DNA from 3 places in the Leucobacter sp. Psy1 genome. Region 2 is predicted to be linked to each of the others. Evidence: riboswitches for the same ligand, from Rfam matches in the RefSeq annotation. Region 2 holds a riboswitch; each other region holds the start of a gene.
The links. A riboswitch is a leader RNA that binds a small molecule or an ion and turns the genes downstream of it on or off. The one in region 2 is predicted to bind thiamine pyrophosphate.

Region 1 (6,697 bases), 1.4 Mb from region 2:
CTGAGAGCTTTCGGCGACAACCATGTTGACGCTGCAAACTCTCCAATCGTCATCAGGTCGCTCATGCCCCTCCTCGTGGCACAGCCTATCGAGGGATCAGAACGTTCAGACTGTCTTGAAAAGCAGATCGGTGACCCACTTGGTGGGGTCCGGTTCCTGCGAGGGATCGGTGAGGAAGTGCTCGGCGTAACCGGTCCACAGTGTCCCGTTGTCATCCTCTCGGCAATCGAGGCGATGCCCATGCTCTTCGGCCCACTTCTTCATCTCCTCGTGCGCTCCAGGTATGGCGTCGGGCGCGCCAACGTGATGACCGATGACATAGGTGCCTGCCGGGAGCTCACCGAGGACAAGACCATCGGTGGGCTTTACTGGGGCAGCGATCGGAACTGCGACGGTGAGATCCACGATGTCATCGGAACTCCCGACGTGCCGATGGACGTAGAGCGGGCCCCCGAGCGGCGCGATACCGTGCTCTTCCAGCCACTGATAGACCTTTGGGATCGCATCGTTCGGGCCGTCAGGAGCTCCGAACTCCGAGGGGCGAGCGCTGAAAGTAGCGCCGATGTACTGGACTGCCTGTCGATCTTCGATCGCGATATCGAGCGTCATGTGGGATCACGTCCTTCTTTCGGTGTGCTTTTGAGGGATCTTGGTCACACTCACACCCAGTGAACGCCTTCCCTCAAGGGGAAGGTCAAGCGCTCTCCTCATTCGGATCAACTGACTCCGCTGCATGGACCGGAAACGATCGCTTTCGATGGGTGCTGGGTTCGTACCTCATCCTGGCGCTGCTGCGTCAGGGACGCCCACGGACTTGACCGCCCATGCCTCAGGAAGCGAAATCGCTCGATCGACTTCGGCGACGAGTAGCGCTTGCGCTACCGTGGGCTCATCGTTGAGCTGCGCGCATGTCCGTTCACACTGATGGTGTGCCGCTGCGATCGGACGGTACCGACGGAACTGCGGCCCCTGTCTGCGCGTCGTGAAGCGCACTCGGCGTCTTCGAGTCGATGAGGCGGTAGATCAGTGCAAGCACAGCAGCGACCGCGAGGACGAGCGCAGCGTTCAGTAGCGCCGTTCCCAGGCCGATCTTGGTGACGTCAAGGAATGGGTACGGATACCAATCGGTGAACGCTCCCTGGGTGAAGATGTAGACCAGCCACGCGATCGGGAGGACGAACGCGCCGGCGACGGTCGACCAGCGAAAGCGTCGGCGTGGCCCGAAGATCAGCCATCCGGCCACGGTCGCCCATGGCGAGATGTAGTGAAACCCGATGGACGCCGCGAGCGCCCAGCCGGAAAGTTGGAGTTGCGGCGCAAGGATGACAGCGTAGACGATGCCGGTGATCGTGATCGCGAGCAGCGCGTTCAATCGGGCTATTTCCCACCAGATCCCGCGACGCATCGGGTGAGCGACGATCAGCAGACACACGACCAGCACGGCAATATTGCTTTCAATGGTGAAGAAGCTGAACAAGCGCCACAGCCGTACCGGGATACTCACTGCTGTACCGCTCTCCCCGGAGTTGGCGTCCGCTCCACCGGAGAAAACTAGGACCAGCTGGATCACCAGGGCAGCCAGGATGACGGCCGCGATCGCGCTATGCCACCATCGGGATGCCACGAACCAACCCCTGCTCGACTGACTGCACATTCCGCCATTGTGACGCACCTGCTTTCCTGAGCGCGATACTGCAACCCCAGGAGCAGTGTCGGGAGCGCGACCTATACTGGGGGTTCGGCGACGAGCAGCGGGAGGCGTTGATGGCCATCACCACGGGATCTGAGCGGGCACGCGCCACTCTGGCGTTCCTCCGACGGAAGATCACGACGGGCGAGTGGGCGGTCGGTGAGCGCATCCCGATCGAACCCGAGCTGGCCGAGCAGACCGGAGTCGGCCGCTCGACGGTGCGCGAGGCCGTGCGATCGCTCGCGAGCATCGGCATGCTCGAGACGCTCCCGGGCCGCGGCACGTTCGTGCGCTCGTCCGCACCGACGAGCACCCTGCTCAACGAGTACCTCGCCGACTTCACGCTCGAGGAGATCCTGAGCTACCGGCGAGCTCTCGAGGTCGAGGCAGCACAGCAGGCCGCACTCCACCGCACCGATGAAGACATCGCCGCACTCGAGCAGGCGGCGGCCACCGAGCTCGGCTGCACCCGGTGCCCGGTGCTCGGACTCGTGAACGAGGACGCCGACACGGCGTTCAGCAGCCGATTCCACCGTCTCATCTTCGACGCGGCCAAGAACCGACTCCTCGCCTCTCTCTACTCGGGCATCAACGATCAGCTGCGCGCCCCCGAGCACCGAGGTCGGCTCGCGAACGTCGCCACGGGCACCGAAATGGAGCGGGATCACGCCCTCATTCTCGACGCCATCAAGAGCGGCGACTTCATCGATGCCGTCCACGCGATGGTCAACCACGTCGACCACGACGTCGTCATCGTCACCGCTGAACACGAAGTGGTGCCCCCGCTCGCCCGGACCCCCGAGCAGCAGCAGCGCATCGCGAACGCCTCCGAGCACACGGCGAACGCGCTGAGTGACGCCTGACCCGTCGGCGACTGACCCGTCGACGTCACGGCCGGGGAGCCGGAGCAAGTGCCGAGGCAGGGCGAATACCATTGACGGGTGAGCGAGTCGAAGATCCTGCTGTACTACGTGTTCGCACCGGTGGCAGACCCGGAGGCGGTGCGGCTGTGGCAGCGTGAGCTCTGCGAGTCGCTGGGGCTCCGGGGCCGCATCATCATCTCGCCCCACGGCATCAATGGCACCGTAGGCGGCGAGCTCGACGCGTGCAAGCTCTACGCAAGACGCACCCGCGAGTACGGCCCCTTCTCGGGGATCGAGTTCAAGTGGAGCGACGGCACCGGGTTCGCCGACGACACCGCTGAGCCGCTCCACGGCGTCGACCGACGCGCCCCCTGGCGCCGCTCGCGGGACTTCCCTCGACTCAGCGTGAAGGTGCGCGATGAGTTGGTGGCGTTCGGTCTCGCCGATGAAACCCGGGTGGACGCGAACGGCGTGGTGGGCGGCGGCACGCACCTCAGCCCGCAGGCGGTGAACGACCTCGTCGCGCAGCGGGGTGACGACGTCGTGTTCTTCGACGGACGCAACGCGTACGAAGCCGCCGTTGGTCGTTTCGAGAACGCGGTCGTTCCCGCCGTCAGCAGCACGCACGGGTTCATCGAGGAGATCGACAGCGGTGCGTTCGACGATTTGAAAGGGCGTCCGGTCGTCACCTACTGCACCGGGGGTATCCGCTGCGAGATCCTCTCCGCCGCGATGGTCGAGCGCGGCTTCACCGAGGTGTACCAGCTGGACGGCGGCATCGTCCGCTACGGCGAAGCGTTCGGCAACGAGGGGCTGTGGCACGGGTCGCTCGCCGTGTTCGACGGCCGCGAGACCGTCGACTTCGGGGGCGAAGAGGGGGACCCCGCCGAAGTGGTCGGGCGGTGCGCGGTCTGCGGATCCGGATCGAACACCCTCGTGAACTGCGCCGATCCCTCCTGCCGGGCCCGATTCGTCGCCTGCCCTGAGCACCGGGACGAGCGCTGCACCGAGCACGGTGGCGCCGCCGACGCGAGCCCCGAGACAGCGGCCAACGCTCTGCGCTAGACTCGCCCTCAACGACACGGGGTGCCGCACCAGCGGCTGAGATCACACCCGTCGAACCTGATCTCGTTGAGACGAGCGGAGGGATGTCGCAGTGAGCGAACCATACGTCGATGTTGTCAATGTGCTCTCGATTGCCGGGACCGACCCGACTGGCGGGGCCGGAATCCAGGCCGATCTGAAGGCCATCGCCGCGAACGGCGGCTACGGGATGGCGGCGGTGACCGCCCTCGTCGCCCAGAACACCTGCGGGGTGCGGGAGGTGCATGTTCCTCCCGTCGCATTTCTGACGGCGCAGCTCGACGCGGTCTCCGATGACGTGCGCATCGACGCGGTGAAGGTCGGCATGCTCGGTACTCCCGAGGTGATCACAGCAGTCGCCGACTGGCTGGAGCGCACCCGCCCGCCGGTCGTCGTCATCGACCCGGTCATGGTGGCGGCCAGCGGCGATCGCTTGCTCGGCACCGAAGCGGAGGACGCGCTCCAGCGAATCCTCCCTCTCGCCGACCTCATCACCCCGAACCTCCCCGAACTCGCGGTCATCGCCGGCGGCCCCGTCGCCGAGTCCTGGGACGCCATGCTGGAGCAGGCCGGTGCCGTCGCCGCTCTGCACGGAGTCCGGGTGCTCGCGAAGGGCGGTCATCTCGCAGGATCGGCGTCGCCCGATGCACTGGTCGACCCCGCGGGCGAGGTCGTGGCGTTCGAGGGAACGCGGATCCGCACCCGCAACTCCCACGGCACCGGCTGCTCCCTCTCCTCCGCCGTCGCAACTCGGATCGCCCGCGGTGACGACTGGGCGGCGGCCATCGGGGAGGCTCGCATCTGGCTCCGTGAGAGCCTCGCTGCATCGGACACCCTCGACGTCGGGCGCGGCAGCGGTCCGCTTCACCACTTCGCCGGTCTCTGGAGGCGCGGCGACGTCGACGGGGCGGCGGGAACCGCGGACGACATCCGCTCCGAGTGGTGGAACGCCATCGCCGACATTCGTGCAACGACCGACGCCCTGCCATTCATCACCCGGCTGGCTGCGGGCACCCTCCCGCGCAGCGCGTTCCTGGAGTACGTCGCGCAGGACTCCATCTATCTCGGCGAATACGCCCGGGTGCTCGCGCGGCTCTCGACCCTCGCTCCGGATCCCGCCGCGCAGCGATTCTGGCTACACGCGGCGCAGGGGGCCCTCATCGGTGAGCTCGAACTGCACCGGGACCGTCTCGGCGGGGCTCCGATCGGAGCCGCATCCGCAATCACGACGGGGTACACGAATCACCTCGTGGCATCCTGCGAGGACGGGTACGCCGTCGCCGCGGCGGCAGCGCTCCCCTGCTTCTGGATGTACAGCGACATCGGCACCCGGCTCTTCCGCGGCGAGCTCGGGGCGTTCGCGCGCGACCCCGAACACCCCTACGCCGAGTGGATCGCCACCTACGACGACCAGGCCTTCGCCGCGGACACCGAGTCCGCCATCGCACTCGTGACGACGCTCGCGTCAGAGGCCCGGCCGGCTCTTCGGGGGCGCATGTGGCAGGCGTTCCTCGCATCCGCCAGGTGGGAGCACGACTTCTTCGGGCAGGTGGGGATCGCCGCGGGGCCCTCGGACGTCACACCAGATCAATCACGCCTGCTCCCCGCACGGTAGGGGTGTGCGACTTTCCGCTCATCCCGGGATAATCGGGAGAGACCTGCACGACCCCCGTCGATCGAGAGGAACCCTCGACATGACCGACCCCACCATCTCCGTCGCCCAGTTCGCCGCAGGGACCGATGTGGAGGAGAACCTCGCATCCTGCCAGGAGCTCATCGCCCGAGCTGCTGCGACGAGCCACCTCGTGGTGCTGCCCGAGTACTCGATGTACGCCGACTTCGAGAAGACGCAGCCGGATCAGAACCACTCCGAGCCGCTCGATGGGCCGTTCGTCACGGCGCTGCGCGACTCGGCGCGCGAGCACGGCATCGCTGTTGTCGTGGGCATCAACGAGTCCGACCCGGACGACGATCGAGTGTCCAACACCCTCGTGGCCCTGTCGAAGACCGGCGAGCTCACGGGCGTGTACCGAAAGATCCACCTGTACGACGCGTTCGGGTTCCGCGAGTCCGACACCGTGATCCCGGCGAACATCGAGTCACCGCTCGTCTTCGATGTGGAGGGGGTCCGTATCGGCGCTGCCACCTGCTACGACCTGCGCTTCCCCGAGATGAGCCGCTGGCTCGTCGACCAGGGGGCCGACGTGATCGTCCTCCCTGCCGCGTGGATGGCCGGGCCGCTCAAGGAGCAGCAGTGGGACACGCTCGTGCGCGCCCGCGCGATCGAGAACACGGTATATGTCGCGGCCTGCGGGCAGACCGCACCGCGCTGCTCCGGGCAGAGCATGATCGTCGACCCGATGGGCGTGACGGTCGCCGCTGCCGGTGAGCGCGCGATGACGGTCGCGAGCGCCAGGATCGATCCTCAGCGCATCGCCGACGTGCGGAAGACCAACCCGAGCCTCGAGAACCGGCGGTTCACGGTCGTACCGCGCACCGCGTAACCCTGCGGGTGAGTTCGGCGCGTCGTCTACCAGATCGAGACGCGCTCGTCAGGGTCCATCCAGAGGGCGTCACCCGGCTGCGTGCCGTAGGTCTCGTGGAACGCGTCGAGGTTCCGCACGATCTGGTTGCAGCGGAACTCGTTCGGCGAGTGCGGATCGATCGTCAGCAGCCGCACGGTCTCGGCGGGCCGCGACGCCTGCTGCCAGGCCTGGGCCCAGGAGAGGAAGAATCGCTCGGCGCCGGTGAGCCCGTCGATCACGGGTGCTTCTTCCCCATGCAGAGAGCGCTGGTACGCACGCCACGCGATTGCCATGCCGCCGAGGTCACCGATGTTCTCGCCGATCGTGAGCTCCCCGTTGACGGTCTGTCCGTCGGCGCCCTCGGGTGAGAGCGCGTTGTACTGGTCGATGAGGGACTTGGTGCGCTGCTCGAACGCGGCTCGGTCTTCCTCGGTCCACCAGTCGGTGAGCTTGCCGTCGCCGTCGTATCGCGACCCCTGGTCGTCGAAGCCGTGGCCGATCTCGTGCCCGATCACGGCACCGATCGCACCGTAGTT
Region 2 (6,697 bases):
CGAGGGCGCGCCGCCTGGCCCGAGGTCGGAGATCGCCGAGATGAGCGTCGACGTCTCGCTTTCGGTACCCGCCGTCATCCGCAGGTGGCCGGGGATGCCGAGTTCACGGATCAGGATCCCCTGACGTCGTAGCGCGTCGAACGTCGCTCCGGGATTCGCGAAGCCCCCCACCAGCAGGAAGTTGGAGCCCGAAGGGTGCACCGTGTACCCCATCTTCGTCAGCGCGTCCGAGAGCCGGTCCCGCTGACCGCGGATGTCGTCGACGGTCGCGAGCATGCGGTCGGCATGCCGGACCGCCGCGATCGCCGCGGCCTGCGTGAGCGCCGACAGGTGGTACGGCAGGCGCACGAGGCGCAGTGCATCCACCACAGCGGGGTCCGCAGCGAGGTATCCCAAGCGCACACCGGCGAAGGCGAAGGCCTTGCTCATGGTGCGCGAGACGAGTAGCCGCGGGCGACCGGGGAGCAGCCGAAGGGCGCTCTCATGCTCGGCGTCGAACTCGTGGTACGCCTCGTCCACGATCAGGATGCCGTCGAACGCGTCCGCAGCGGCCTCCACGACCTCGAGATCGAGCGACGTGCCCGTGGGATTGTTCGGTCCGCAGATGATCGCGACATCGGGGCGCTGCTCGGCGAGCGTCCGGGCCACGAAATCCGGCCGGAGCACGTAATCGTCGGGTCGCGGAACCGGCACCCACTCCGTATCGGTCCCGGCTGCCAGCAGGGGGTACATCGAATAGGTCGGGGTGAAGCTCAGCAGCCGTCGACCCGGACCGCCGAACGCCTGCAGAATCTGCTGCAGCACCTCGTTCGAGCCGTTCGCCGCCCAGATCTGATCAGCGCTGAGACCGTGTCCGAGGTACCCCGCGAGCGCCGCGCGGAGTTCACCGAAGTCTCGGTCGGGGTATCGATTGACTCCCCGTACCGCCCGTGACAGCTCAGCCACGACGTCTTCGACGACCTCTTCGGGGATGGGATGCGTGTTCTCGTTGACGTTGAGACTGACCGGCACGGGGTCCTGAGGAGCGCCGTACGGCAGCTTGCCGACGAGATTGTCACGGAGAGGAAGGTCGCTCAGACTGGTCACGCGACCAGTCTACGCGGGGCACGCATTCGACTCCGATGAACGCGAGGACTAAGGAGCCGGGATCACGCCCGGCGCATCTGAGAAGCGGAGCGGGACCGCGATGCTCTCCCCCGCCTGCACGCTCGACCCGTCCATACCGTTCAGGGTGACCAGTTCGGCGACCAGGTCACGAGGGTCACCCTGCGGGTCCAGGGACTCTGCAATAGCCCAGAGCGAATCGCCCGGTGCCGCGACGACGGTGCTGAACGACTGCTCGCTCTGCTCGGCCGACGCGGACGCCGAGGTCGCACCCAGCGAAGCGAGGAGTGCGAGGAGGCCTGCAGCCAGGAGCGTGCCGAGGGTGCCGAACACGACTCGGCCCCGGTGCGTCAAGCGGAGGTGCGTTGCTTCACCCGTGATGGCGCCCTGAGCGTCGTCTCGTGCCTGATCGAATGCTGCGATGGCGGTCATTGCTCTCTCCTTTCGGATGAAACGTTCGAGTGTTCTCATCGAACCGAACGCTTCTTTCGAATATATATACCCCTTTTTCGAAGATCAAGTCAAGTGTTCGAATATTCCGCGGCGAAATCCGCGACACACTCGAATGGATGTTTGTTCCACTCGAACACTTCACCTACACTCGGGATCACGAGCAGCACTCAACCACGCACCTCTGACATTCGCGTCGCCGCCCCGGGAAAGGACCCACCGTGAGCCCCTCGAAGCCATCGAAATCCGCCAAGCCGCTCACCGAGAAGCAGCAGGCGATCCTCGAGTTCATTGGTCAGTCGGTGGCATCGCGCGGTTACCCGCCGAGCATGCGCGAGATCGGTGATGCGGTAGGGCTTGCCTCCCTGTCGAGCGTGACCCACCAGCTCACGCGACTGGAGCTGCTCGGATACCTCAGGCGCGACCCGAATCGGCCGCGCGCGCTCGAGATCCTCATCGAACTCCCGAGCATGAGCGACCCCACTCCCTCGAGCGCGACCCCGGAAGAGGCCGCGTATGTACCGCTGGTCGGGCAGATCGCGGCAGGCATTCCGATCACCGCGGAGCAGCAGGTGGACGAGGTCATGCCGGTGCCTCGGCACCTCGTGGGCGAGGGGCAGCTCTTCATGCTCCGTGTGGTCGGTGACTCCATGATCGACGCCGCGATCTGCGACGGCGACTACGTGGTGATCCGTCAGCAGAACGACGCCGAGAACGGCGATATCGTAGCGGCCCTCCTGGATGGAGAGGCGACCGTGAAGGTGCTCCGCCGCCGCGATGGGCACACCTGGCTGCTGCCGCGCAACAGCGCCTTCGAGCCCATCCTCGGCGACTTCGCCGACGTGCTCGGCAAAGTCGTCGCGGTCTTCCGCTCCCTCTGAGGGCCGAAACCTTGCCGCCCGGCGCTGACGACCCCGTCGGCACCGGGCGGTTTTTTGCGGGATTGGCCTTTTTGCACGCGGTTCAACTAATCTGGGAGCATGATCGCTCAATCGTCGGTGGCCGTTGATGTCGCCGGACTCGACCCCGATTTCGTCCCCTACGCCGATGGCCTCCAGCTGCAACGCACGGCGGCGGATCGCGTTGTCGCCGGGGAGGACGACGGCACCCTGATCCTGCTCGAACACGAGCACGTGTACACGGCAGGGCGGCGCGCGCGTCCGGAGGAGTACCCCACCGATGGCACTCCGGTCGTACCCGTTGATCGAGGGGGCCTCGTCACCTGGCACGGGCCAGGCCAGCTCGTCGGGTATCCCATCATCAAGCTCAGCCCGAACCGGGGCGTCGTCGACGTGGTCCGCGCGCTCGAGCAGGTCATCATCGACGTCTCCGCCGAGTTCGGGGTCACCGGGTACCGGGTCGCCGGTCGCACCGGGGTGTGGGCTCAGGCGGGAGCCGCCGAGGCGAAGTACGCGCAGATCGGTCTCCGTGCACGGGCGCACGTCATTACCCACGGTTTCGCCCTGAACTGCAGCAACTCGCTCGAACCGTTCGGCGGTTTCGTACCGTGCGGCATCACCGACGCCGGCGCGGCCACGCTGAGCACCCTCGCGGGAACGGCGATCACCCCTGCGGATGTGGTGCCGGTCATCACTCCGCGTCTGGTCGCCGCACTCGAGGAGCTCGCCGCATGAGCGCGCGCAACATCGGCGCCCCTCTCTCCGAGGTGCTCGCCGAGCAGACTAGAGCCGAAAAGGCGCTGAAGGTCGCGCCGCGTGAACCCGAACTGGTCGTCGCGACCGGAGGATGCGGAGGCGGGCAACCCCCCGCCGCTTCCGCCCCCTCGCCTGACCAGGAGGGACGACCCACCGCGAACGGGCGTACACTCCTGCGCATCGAGGCCAGAAACGCCGAGACTCCCATCGAGCGCAAGCCCGAGTGGATCAAGACGCGAGCCAAAACCGGTCCTGAGTACACCGACGTGCGAGGTCTCGTGCAGCGCGAGGGTCTCCACACGGTCTGCCAGGAGGCAGGATGCCCGAACATCTACGAGTGCTGGGAGGACCGCGAGGCGACATTCCTCATCGGCGGGTCGATCTGCACGCGGCGCTGCGACTTCTGCCAGATCACCTCGGGCAAACCGCTCCCCCTCGACACCGACGAGCCGCGTCGCGTCGCCGAGTCGGTGCGCACCATGGGCCTGCGCTACGCGACGATCACGGGCGTGACGCGAGATGATCTGCCGGATACCGGAGCCTGGTTGTACGCCGAGACCATCCGCCAGATTCACGAGTTGAACCCGGGCTCCGGGGTCGAGGTACTCGCGGACGACCTGGGTGGGCGTCCGTCCGATTTGCAGCAGGTATTCGACGCGAAGCCCGAAGTGTTCGCGCACAACCTCGAGACCGTTCCCCGCCTCTTCCGCAGCATCCGCCCTGGGTTCCGGTATCAGCGGTCGCTCGACGTCATCCGGCAGGCACGTGAGGCGGGGATGATCACGAAGTCGAACCTGATTCTCGGCATGGGCGAGGAGCGCGCGGAGGTGCACGACACGATGCAGGAACTGTTCGATTCCGGGTGCGACATCCTCACGCTCACCCAGTACCTGCGCCCGTCGAAACTGCACCGACCAGTGCATCGCTGGGTCCGCCCAGAGGAATTCGTCGAGCTCAAGGCCGATGCGGACGCGATCGGTTTCGCCGGAGTGCTCGCCGGGCCGCTCGTCCGCTCGTCGTATCGTGCGGGTCGGCTCTGGGCGCAGACGATGGCGGTTCAGAACCGTCCTGTTCCCGAGAACCTGCAGCACCTCGCCGACAAGGCGGCTGACGCGTTCCCGCAGGCGGTCTGAGACCTGCGTGCGTCGTGGGGCGGGGCTCATCCGTAGCGCCCCGCCCCACGACGCGTTAGGGTGGGTGGCAGTACCCCACGGGTGCCCGAGGCATCGGGCTGAGATCGCGCTTCGGCCGCGCGGGACCGTCGAACCTGATCTGGTCAGCACCAGCGGAGGAAGCGAGTCCCAGCATGATCCCCGATTTCCGTTGCCACGTGGTCACCGGCGGCGATGACCATCGTCGTACCGTCGAGGTGGCCCGCGCCGCAGCCGCGGGAGGTGCCGGCGTGGTGCAGGTCCGCTCGAAACCGATCTCCGCCCGCGCGCTCACCGAGCTCACGACGCACGTGGCCGAGGCGGTCGCCGCAGTTGCATCCGGTACGAGAGTGCTGGTCGACGACCGCGTCGATGTCGCGGCGGCGCTGGCGCTGCGCGGCGTTCCGGTACACGGGGTGCACATCGGGCAGGACGATGTGACGGTGCGCGACGCTCGCGCGCTCCTCGGCAGCTCGGCGATCATCGGCGTGACGACGGGCACGTGGGACCTCGTCCACGCCATCCACGACGTTGCCGACCTCGTGGACTACATCGGTGCCGGCCCGTTCCGCCCGACCCCGACGAAGGACTCGGGACGCCCGCCGCTCGGGCTCGCCGGTTACCCGTCGCTGGTGGCCGAATCCCCGGTCCCGGTGATCGCCATCGGAGATGTCACCGCTGAGGACGCTGCCGATCTCGCGCGCACCGGCGTCACCGGAGTCGCGATCTCGCGGGAGTTCATGGGGGCACGCGATCCGGAGGGACTGGCCAGGTCGGTGATCCGCGGGTTCGAGTCCGGACGATGAGCGGCATCGGCACGACGGATCGCGCCATCGTGATCGGCGGAGGCATTGTCGGCCTCGTGGCGTGCTTCGAACTCTCAGAGCTCGGCATTCCCGTCTCGCTCATCGATCCCGCTCCGGCGTCGGGTGCGACGCACCACGCGGGCGGCATGCTCGCGCCGATCGCCGAGGTGCAGTACCGGCAGGAGGCCCTCTTCCCGCTGATGCTGCGCTCGGCTGCCCTCTCCGCCGACGTCGTGCAGCGAGTCGGGGCGGCGACACCGCTACCGACCGGATACCGCGACGACGGGACGCTCGTGGTCGCGGCGGATCGCGCGGATGCCGACCATCTCCGGAGACTCGCCGACTACCAGCGCGCGCACGGGATGACGGTGGATCGCCTGACCGTGCGCGAGGCACGTCGTCTGGAGGGCGCCCTCGCACCCGGCCTCGCCGCCGCAGTCTCGATCGCAGGAGACCATCAGCTCGCACCGCGACGCTTCGCCGCCGCGCTCATCGACGCCCTCGAACGCCGCGGGACCGAGTTCATTCGCGAGCGGGCCGTCAGCCTCGACGGCGGCGACCCCTGCCGGTCGATCCGTTGCGAGTCGGGGGCCATCGATGCCTCTGGGGCGACCGTCGTGCTCGCGAATGGGATGGGTGCCGCCGACGTGACTGGGTGGTACCGCGGCGCGCACCCGCTCCGCCTCAGGCCGGTCGCCGGAGACATCATGACGCTGCGGGTCCCCGAGCGACTGCGTCCACTCACGACCCGGGTGATCCGCGCGTTCGTCGAGGATCGGCCGGTGTACCTCATCCCCCGCGACGACCGCACCGTCGTTCTCGGGGCGACCAGCCGCGAGGACGACGGGCGGCTCCCCCGAGCGGGTTCGCTTTACGACCTGCTTCGCGACGGGATTCGCGTGGTCCCCGGACTCGAGGAGTGCGAACTGCTCGAGGCGACGGTCGGTGTCCGTCCGGGTACTCCCGACGACCTGCCGTACCTCGGCCGAGCGGGGTCGAACCTCGTCGTCTCGACCGGCTATTTCAGGCACGGTGTCCTCCTGGCCGCGCTCGGCGGACGCGTGGTGTCCGACGCGGTATCCGGATCCGGCACCGTCGCCGACCTCGATATCTCGGCCTGCGACCCCTGGAGGCACGCCGAGCGCTCGGCGCCCTCCGGCACCCAGCAGGCTCCCGACCCCCACCAGCACGACTCGAGAGGAACCGACGCATGCACTACACCGTGAACGGCGATCCGCACGAAGCCGAGGCGATCAGCATCGCCGAGCTCGTCGCCGGCCTGACCTCGGCGACCCAGGGCGTCGCTGTCGCTCTGAACGGCGACGTGGTGCCGCGGTCCGCCTGGGATCGCGCACTGTCCGACGGCGACGCCGTCGACGTGCTCACCGCGGTGCAGGGCGGGTGACGGCGTGCTGACCATCGCCGACCGCACCTTCGACTCACGGCTCGTCATGGGCACGGGAGGGGCGACGTCGCACGCGCTGCTGGAGGAAGCCCTCGTCGCGAGCCGCACCGAACTCACGACGGTCTC
Region 3 (6,697 bases), 270 kb from region 2:
GGGCGATGCTGAGCGCCGCGGTCACCCCGACCGCGGCGAGCACGAGGTCGGTGCGGAACGCGTTCTTCTGGACGCTCATGTAGATGCCGAGCCCGTGCTGGGCGCCGACGTACTCCGCGAAGATCGCACCGACCACGGCATAGGTGATGCCGATGCGGAGCGCAGTGAAGAACGACGGCAGTGCGGACGGCAGTCGTACGAGCAAGAACTCGCGGATCCGCCCGGCACCCATGCTGCGCAGCAGCGCCGAAGCCTCGCGGTCGGTGCGGGCGAACCCCTCGACGAGTCCGATCGCGATCGGGAAGAACGTGACGAGCGCCACCACGATCACCTTCGGCAGCAGTCCGAAGCCGAACCAGATGATCATGAGCGGGGCGATCGCGACGATCGGGATCGTCTGCGAGGCGACCAGCAGCGGGATGACGCCACGGCGGAGCAGCGACGACCAGTCGATGGCGATCGCGATCGCCCACGCGCACACCAGTGAGATGCCGAAGCCCACGGCGGTGACGCCGAGCGTGGCCACGGCGTGCTCGAAGATCGCCGACCGGTGCGCCCAGCCCGAACTCGCGACGAGCGACGGGGCGGGGAGTATCTGCGGGCGCACCTCGGTGAGGCGCACGGCGATCTCCCACACGCACAGCAGCGCGCCGAAGCCGGCGAGCGGCACCCACAGGTGCGTCCGGCGATGTGCCCGCACCCTCAGTCCTCGAGGTATTCGTTGGTGAAGAACGCGGACCAGTCTGGCCGCTCGGCGAGCGGCGATCCGTCGCGTTCCGCGAGCAGGCCGGCATCGAAGTAGAAGTCCCCGAGCTCGCTCCACTGCGCTTCCGTCTGCCTGCCGAACTCGCCCGCCTCGTCGAGCATGAACTGCTCCGAGAGCATGCGCTGGCTCTCCACGAGCAGATCCAGGTCGGTCAGGAGGCTGGCGTTCTCCTCCTGCAGCATCTCGGCGGCGGCCTCCGGATCATCGATCGCGTCCTTGTAGCCTCGAGCGAGCGCCTGCACGAACCCGCGGGCGAGGTCGGGGTGCTCCTCCATCCAGCTCGCGTTGCCGGCGACGATCACCTGGTACGCATCCGGAAAGCCGGAGTCGGTGTAGGCGAACGTTTTCAGATCGACGCCGCGGTGCTCGGCCTCGATCCCTTCCCAGGCCACGAACGGCACCGTGAAGTCGACCTCCCCGGCGTACAGCGCTTCGTAGGCGCTCGTGCCGAGCACGACCGTCTCGAAGTCGCCGGATCCGCCTGCCGCCTCCACGACGCCGCGCATCGTGCTGGTCTCCGCGGGGTTGTCGAATCCGCCGAAGACGAGCCCGTCGAGGTCGGCGGGGCTCTCGATGTCGTCCCGCTCAGCGAGCACAGCGACCTCGGTGGTCCACGTCTGCTGAACGGCGAGCACCGAGCGGAGGTCGGCCCCCGAGGCCATGGACAGGGTGGCGGTGTCTTGGAAGCTGATGCCGAACTCCGCCTGGCCCGCATCGACGAGCACCTCGGGATTGCTGTTGTTGAAGGGCAGCACCTCGACGTCGATGCCCGCCTCGGCGAAGTACCCCTGGTTCAGTGCGACGTAGAGACCCGTGTGGTTCGTGTTCGGCGTCCAGTCGAGTGCGAACCGGACCGTCGGGGGTTCTGCGTCGGATTCCGCGGCGCCGGCCCCGGAGCAGCCGACGAGTGCCGCGAGGACCGCGATCGCGGCGGTGACGCTGAGGGCGCTGGTGATACGCCGGGTGGGGTGGTGTGACGTGGGCATGGACTCTCGCTTTCCTCGAGGGCGAGGGAATGCGGAGCGGCCCGACGGCTCAGGGCACACCGGTTAGGTGCGGGGTGCCTGGAACGCAGGAGATTCATGCGGACATTCCCTTCGCCAGTACGAACTGGATCAGGTTCGACGGGTGTGATCTCAGCCGCCGGATGCGGCACCCCGTGTCTTCTCGGATCACCCTAGCGTATGAGTGGCTCGCGGGAGTCGCTTTCGGTGACTGCTGCCGCACGCCTGGCCGGAATCGCCAGCCCGACGATGAAGACCCCCGCGAGTACAACGCCCCAGATGATCGCCGCGAGCGTGCCGCCGACGAGGAACGGGAAATTCCAGATCGATATGCCGAGCACGAGCAGGAGTCCGATGCCGCCGGCCACGGCAGAGAGAGTCACGCCGACCGGCGCGGCATCGCCCGAGTCTCCGCGGTGCCGCGCGCCGAACGCGACGACGGCGAAGCTCGTGAGCGCCATCATCCAGATGACGCCGACGGCCCCGGCGCCCGAGTACCAGGTGTAGATCTGCAGCACGGGGTCGAGCTGCGCGAGCGCGGAGACCAGCACCACCGCGGCCGTGATCCCGGTCACCCAGAGCGAAGCGCGTGAGGGCGCCCGGTGCCTGGGGTGGACGCCGGCGAGGCTCTGCGGCAGCACGCCGCGCTGGCCGAGCGTGAAGAGGTACCGCGTGACGATGTTGTGGAACGCGAGCATGCACGCGAACATGCTCGTCACGACGAGCACTTGCACTAGATCGGCGATGATGGGCGCGACGACCTCGCCCGCGAGGGCGACCACGACGCCGTCCGGGTTCTCGTTCGCCGCGGCGACGGCGTCGGTCCCGCCCAGCCCCGAGATCACGAGCCACGACGACACGAAGTACAGGGCGCCGATCGTGCCGACCGCGATGTAGGTGGCGCGCGGAACGGTCCGCTCGGGATCCTTCGCTTCGTTGCGGAACACCGCCGTCGCCTCGAACCCGAAGAACCCGAGGAACGCGAACAGCAGTCCGAGTCCCGGTGCGCCCGACAGTGCCTCGACCGGGCTGAACGGGGTCGCGGTGAGCTCCCGGCCCGAGGCGAGCACACCGATGTCGATCGCGAGCACTGCGACGACCTCGAGCACGAGCACGACGCCGAGCACCTTCGCCGACAGTTCGATGTCGCGGTAGCCGAGCAGTCCCACGATCACGATCATGACGCCTGAGATGAGCCACCACGGCACTTCGGCGCCCGTCCACAGCGCGATGAGGTTGCCCGTCTGCACTCCGAGGTAGCAGGTCATCGACACCGTGAGCAGCACGTACGAGAGCAGCGCGATGGCCGCGGTGCCGAGCCCGGGGCATCGCCCGAGTCCGCGATGCACGTAGGAGTAGAACGCTCCAGCGTCGGGCACGCGCGGCGTCATCCAGGCGTAGCCGACCGAGAAGAGGACGAGGATCACGGTCGCGGCGAGCACCATCATGGGAGCGCCGATCGATCCGGACACCGACAGGATGATCGGGAAGTTCGCGGCGACGACGGTGATCGGAGCCGCCGCGGCGATGACCATGAAGACGATGCCGGGGACGCCGAGACGGCGGTTCAGGGTGGTTTCCACGAGTCGGAAGCCTAGCGGAAGACTCGGGTCAGCGCGGGCCTCGCCACTTCAGCGGGTCCTTCCCATGCGGTCGGGGAGCGAACGGATAGTCGAGCGGCTCGGTGGCAAGGTCGAACGGGGGAGCCGCGTAGGCGAGCTCACCGTACCCGCTGGACCGCGTGAGCGGCGCCTCTGGCGGGAGCGTCTGGACGAGCTCTCCATCAGGATCCCTGCCGGCTACCGACAACTCGAACAAGAGGTCAGCCGTGGAAGCGAGGGCGAGACGCGCGTGACCCGTGGTGCCGCTCTGGGCCCGTGCCGTGAGCAGCGACATCGTCGCCGCGAAGATGCCGTAGCCCGTGGCATGATCGAGCGCTTGCACGGGCAGCGCACCGGGGCTTCCGTCCGCGCTGCGGTACGCGTCGGCGATGCCGCACGCCGCCTGTACGACGCTGTCGAATCCGCGCCGATCTTGCCACGCTGTGCCCCATCCCCAGGCGTTGAACCGCACCACCGACAGCCCCGGGTATCGCTCGCGCAGTGCGTCGAGGCCGAGCCCGAACCGGTCGAGGCTGCCTGCGCGGTAGCCGAGCAGCAGCACGTGCGCCGACGCGAGCAGCTCGTGGAACCGCGCTCGCGTCTCCGGGCGCCCAAGGTCGGCTGCGGCGGTGTACTTGCCCGGATCCCCGTCGATGTGCTGCGCCTCAAGCTCCGGGTTCGCCGGCGGGTCCACCCGGAGCACCTCAGCGCCGAGCGCCGTCATGAGCCGGGACGAGATCGGCCCGGCGATCGTGCGGGTGAGGTCGAGCACGCGGAGGCCGCGGAGCGGGCGGGACGACGTGTCGTCCGGGATCCACGGGTTGCCGCTTGATCCCGCTGCTGCGCGGTCATCGAGTGCGATGTCGATCCACTGCGCCGTCGGCGTGCGAGTCGCGAGTGCGCTGGACCCCCACTCCCGACGGGTGCGCACTGCGGCGCCCACAGCGCCGATGGATTGGATCCGCTGCTCGGCTTCGAGGCTCGTCATCTCCGCGAGGGCCGCGGGCACGGCTTCGGCGCGGTCGACACTCAGCGCCTGCAGCAGGAGGCGGGCATGATGCGGGTAGTTGCCGTGCGTGCGAACCCAGCCGTCCGCCGTCGGAAAGAAGCGCGACAGTCCGGAGAATGCGCGGATCGGTGCGCCGTCGATGCGGAGCACACCGGGGGAGTCGAACGAAGCGGCGACCCGGGGCGAGAGGATCCGCTGCACCGCCGTCCGCCCGAGCAGGCGATTGAGGGAGGCGGCCGCCGCGCCGACCGAGCCCAGCGCGAGCGCCTCCACATCGAGCGCACCGCCCCACCAGTGCCGAGTTCCTTCGACGGGCAAGGGACGCAGATCGTCCAGCCCCGGAGGGGCGATACGCAGCACTGGGACGGCCTCCATGGACTTCTCCTCCGCTCGCGTCGGTGGACAGCAGTGTACGCCGATGACCGGGTTTGACGGTCGGTGCGACAGGCAACAAGATAGAGAAGTGTCGAATCAACGGGTCGCCGCATGACCGAATCAACGCCGTCCGTGCTCTTCGTTTGCGTGCACAATGCCGGCCGGTCCCAGATGGCTGCGGGCTATCTCCGCTCTCTCGCAGAGGGGCGCATCGAGGTTCGCTCGGCCGGGTCGATCCCCGCCGACGACATCAACCCGGTCGCCGTCGTCGCTATGCGTGAAGAGGGGATCGACCTCGCCGGAGCCGCACCCCAGCTGCTGACGCCCGACGCCGTCCAAGCCTCGGACGTCGTGATCACCATGGGGTGCGGGGACGCGTGTCCGATCTTTCCCGGCAAACGATACGAGGACTGGACGCTCGACGACCCGGCCGGTCAAGGGATCGAGGCGGTGCGTCCCATCCGCGACGAGATCAAGCGCCGCGTGCGAGCGCTCGTCGACGACCTGCTCGACGCCGAGTCCGTTAGCTGACGCGCTGGGGCGTTCGCGCCGCAGCGCCGACGCCCGATGCGCTCGCTAGTCGCGGTCGACGCTCAGGACCTTGAGGTCCATGTCGAGATCGACGTCGGTGTCGTTGCCGTTTCCCATGTCGACCGACACCTCGTAGGCTGCAGGGCCGTTGTCCGTCGAGATCGACTCGATCGTGCCGCCGCCGGCCTCGGCGAGCGCGGCATCGATGATGTCGCCGAGTTTCGCCGTGTCGAGCAGGGGATCGTCATCGGTGTCGGAATCACCCTCGCGCACCGTTGCCGTTCCGTCGAGCGCGACGCGGACCTCCTGTTCGGTGCCGTCGGCGAGCTGCACGTCGACGTCGTAACCGTCGCGCTCCACCTCGATGGCGGTGGCGCCCTCGCCGTTCGCTTCGGCGATGGCCGCTTTGATGGCGTCCGTGAGGTCGCCGGCCTCCGCGGGCGCAGCTGCTCCGCTGTCCGAGCCGGCGGAGTTGCCGTTGTCGTCGCCATTATCGCCGTCGTTGTCGTCGTCATCTGAGCCGGACTGGGCCGAATCGTCGGACTGCACGCCGGGCGCCGAGCTCTCCGAGTTCGTGAGCGAGACCTGGTCGTCGTCATCGTTGTCGGCGATCGCAGCGCCGATCGCGATGCCTCCGCCGCCGAGCAGCAGGATCGCCGCGGCCGCGCCCGCGCCGATCAAGAGCGGGCGCATCTTCCGGCGACGCTCCGCACGATCGGGGTCGGGGTTACTGTCTGCCGACTGGCCTGCGGGCTGTGGCTGGCCGCTGGCCGGGGGCTGGTACCCGGGCGGAGCGGTGCTCGCGTTCCCTTCCAGCGGCACGGTGTGCTGGTAGTCCGAGTTCAGGGGGCGATCGGGAAGCGGTGTGGTCTCCGCGTTATCGGGCTGCTGGCCGGAGTTGTGGGGCTCGTTCGGGTTCATGATGCCAGCATCGCCGACGGGTACTGACTCCCATCTGAACGCACCTGAACACACGGTCAGGGTGCCGAGTCTCCCGGTTCGTGTCACACGCTATTCGCCGGGGCACACGCTACTCGCCGCGAGGTGCATGTGCCTGTGCGAAGAACGTGCGCGCCCGCGAACACCGAGGACCACGGGTGAAGCTGCACGCGCAGCGCGCCTACTCGGCGGTCGCGGGCAGCACGATCACGAAGCGCGCCCCGCCGAGGGGAGCGTTCTCCACCCGCACGGATCCGCCGTGGGTACGCACGATCTCCGCGACGATCGCCAGCCCGAGGCCGCTGCCTCCGGCGTCGCGTGAGCGCGCTTCGTCGAGGCGGGTGAACCGTTCGAAGACGCGCTCCCGCTCCGACTCGGGCACGCCGTCCCCGTCGTCGTCGACCCAGAGCAGCGCCGATCCGCCATTGACCGCCGTGCCGAGTGCGACGGTGCTGCGCGCGTGACGTACCGC

Region 1: it holds a riboswitch for thiamine pyrophosphate, as region 2 does, so the genes downstream of both, K8P10_RS14410 (bifunctional hydroxymethylpyrimidine kinase/phosphomethylpyrimidine kinase) here and K8P10_RS05525 (thiamine phosphate synthase) in region 2, are expected to answer to the same signal.
Region 3: it holds a riboswitch for thiamine pyrophosphate, as region 2 does, so the genes downstream of both, K8P10_RS06750 (ABC transporter substrate-binding protein) here and K8P10_RS05525 (thiamine phosphate synthase) in region 2, are expected to answer to the same signal.

What each region holds. Positions count from the first base shown of each region.
Region 1 is NZ_CP083692.1:3,030,481-3,037,177, forward strand. It holds gene K8P10_RS14385 (MerR family transcriptional regulator) at 1-65, opposite strand, end outside; gene K8P10_RS14390 (GyrI-like domain-containing protein) at 106-609, opposite strand; gene K8P10_RS14395 (Pr6Pr family membrane protein) at 917-1,624, opposite strand; gene K8P10_RS14400 (FadR/GntR family transcriptional regulator) at 1,765-2,553, shown strand; gene K8P10_RS14405 (rhodanese-related sulfurtransferase) at 2,632-3,618, shown strand; TPP riboswitch at 3,626-3,719, shown strand; gene K8P10_RS14410 (bifunctional hydroxymethylpyrimidine kinase/phosphomethylpyrimidine kinase) at 3,710-5,251, shown strand; gene K8P10_RS14415 (carbon-nitrogen hydrolase family protein) at 5,331-6,140, shown strand; gene K8P10_RS14420 (M13 family metallopeptidase) at 6,167-6,697, opposite strand, start outside.
Region 2 is NZ_CP083692.1:1,164,301-1,170,997, reverse strand. It holds gene K8P10_RS05550 (histidinol-phosphate transaminase) at 1-1,086, opposite strand, end outside; gene K8P10_RS05545 (LysM peptidoglycan-binding domain-containing protein) at 1,135-1,536, opposite strand; gene lexA (transcriptional repressor LexA) at 1,776-2,435, shown strand; gene lipB (lipoyl(octanoyl) transferase LipB) at 2,535-3,188, shown strand; gene lipA (lipoyl synthase) at 3,185-4,342, shown strand; TPP riboswitch at 4,410-4,521, shown strand; gene K8P10_RS05525 (thiamine phosphate synthase) at 4,516-5,166, shown strand; gene thiO (glycine oxidase ThiO) at 5,163-6,392, shown strand; gene thiS (sulfur carrier protein ThiS) at 6,377-6,571, shown strand; gene K8P10_RS05510 (thiazole synthase) at 6,576-6,697, shown strand, end outside.
Region 3 is NZ_CP083692.1:1,435,246-1,441,942, forward strand. It holds gene K8P10_RS06745 (ABC transporter permease) at 1-700, opposite strand, end outside; gene K8P10_RS06750 (ABC transporter substrate-binding protein) at 703-1,752, opposite strand; TPP riboswitch at 1,841-1,936, opposite strand; gene K8P10_RS06755 (APC family permease) at 1,944-3,353, opposite strand; gene K8P10_RS06760 (CoA transferase) at 3,382-4,755, opposite strand; gene K8P10_RS06765 (arsenate reductase ArsC) at 4,867-5,286, shown strand; gene K8P10_RS06770 (PepSY domain-containing protein) at 5,332-6,207, opposite strand; gene K8P10_RS06775 (cell wall metabolism sensor histidine kinase WalK) at 6,407-6,697, opposite strand, start outside.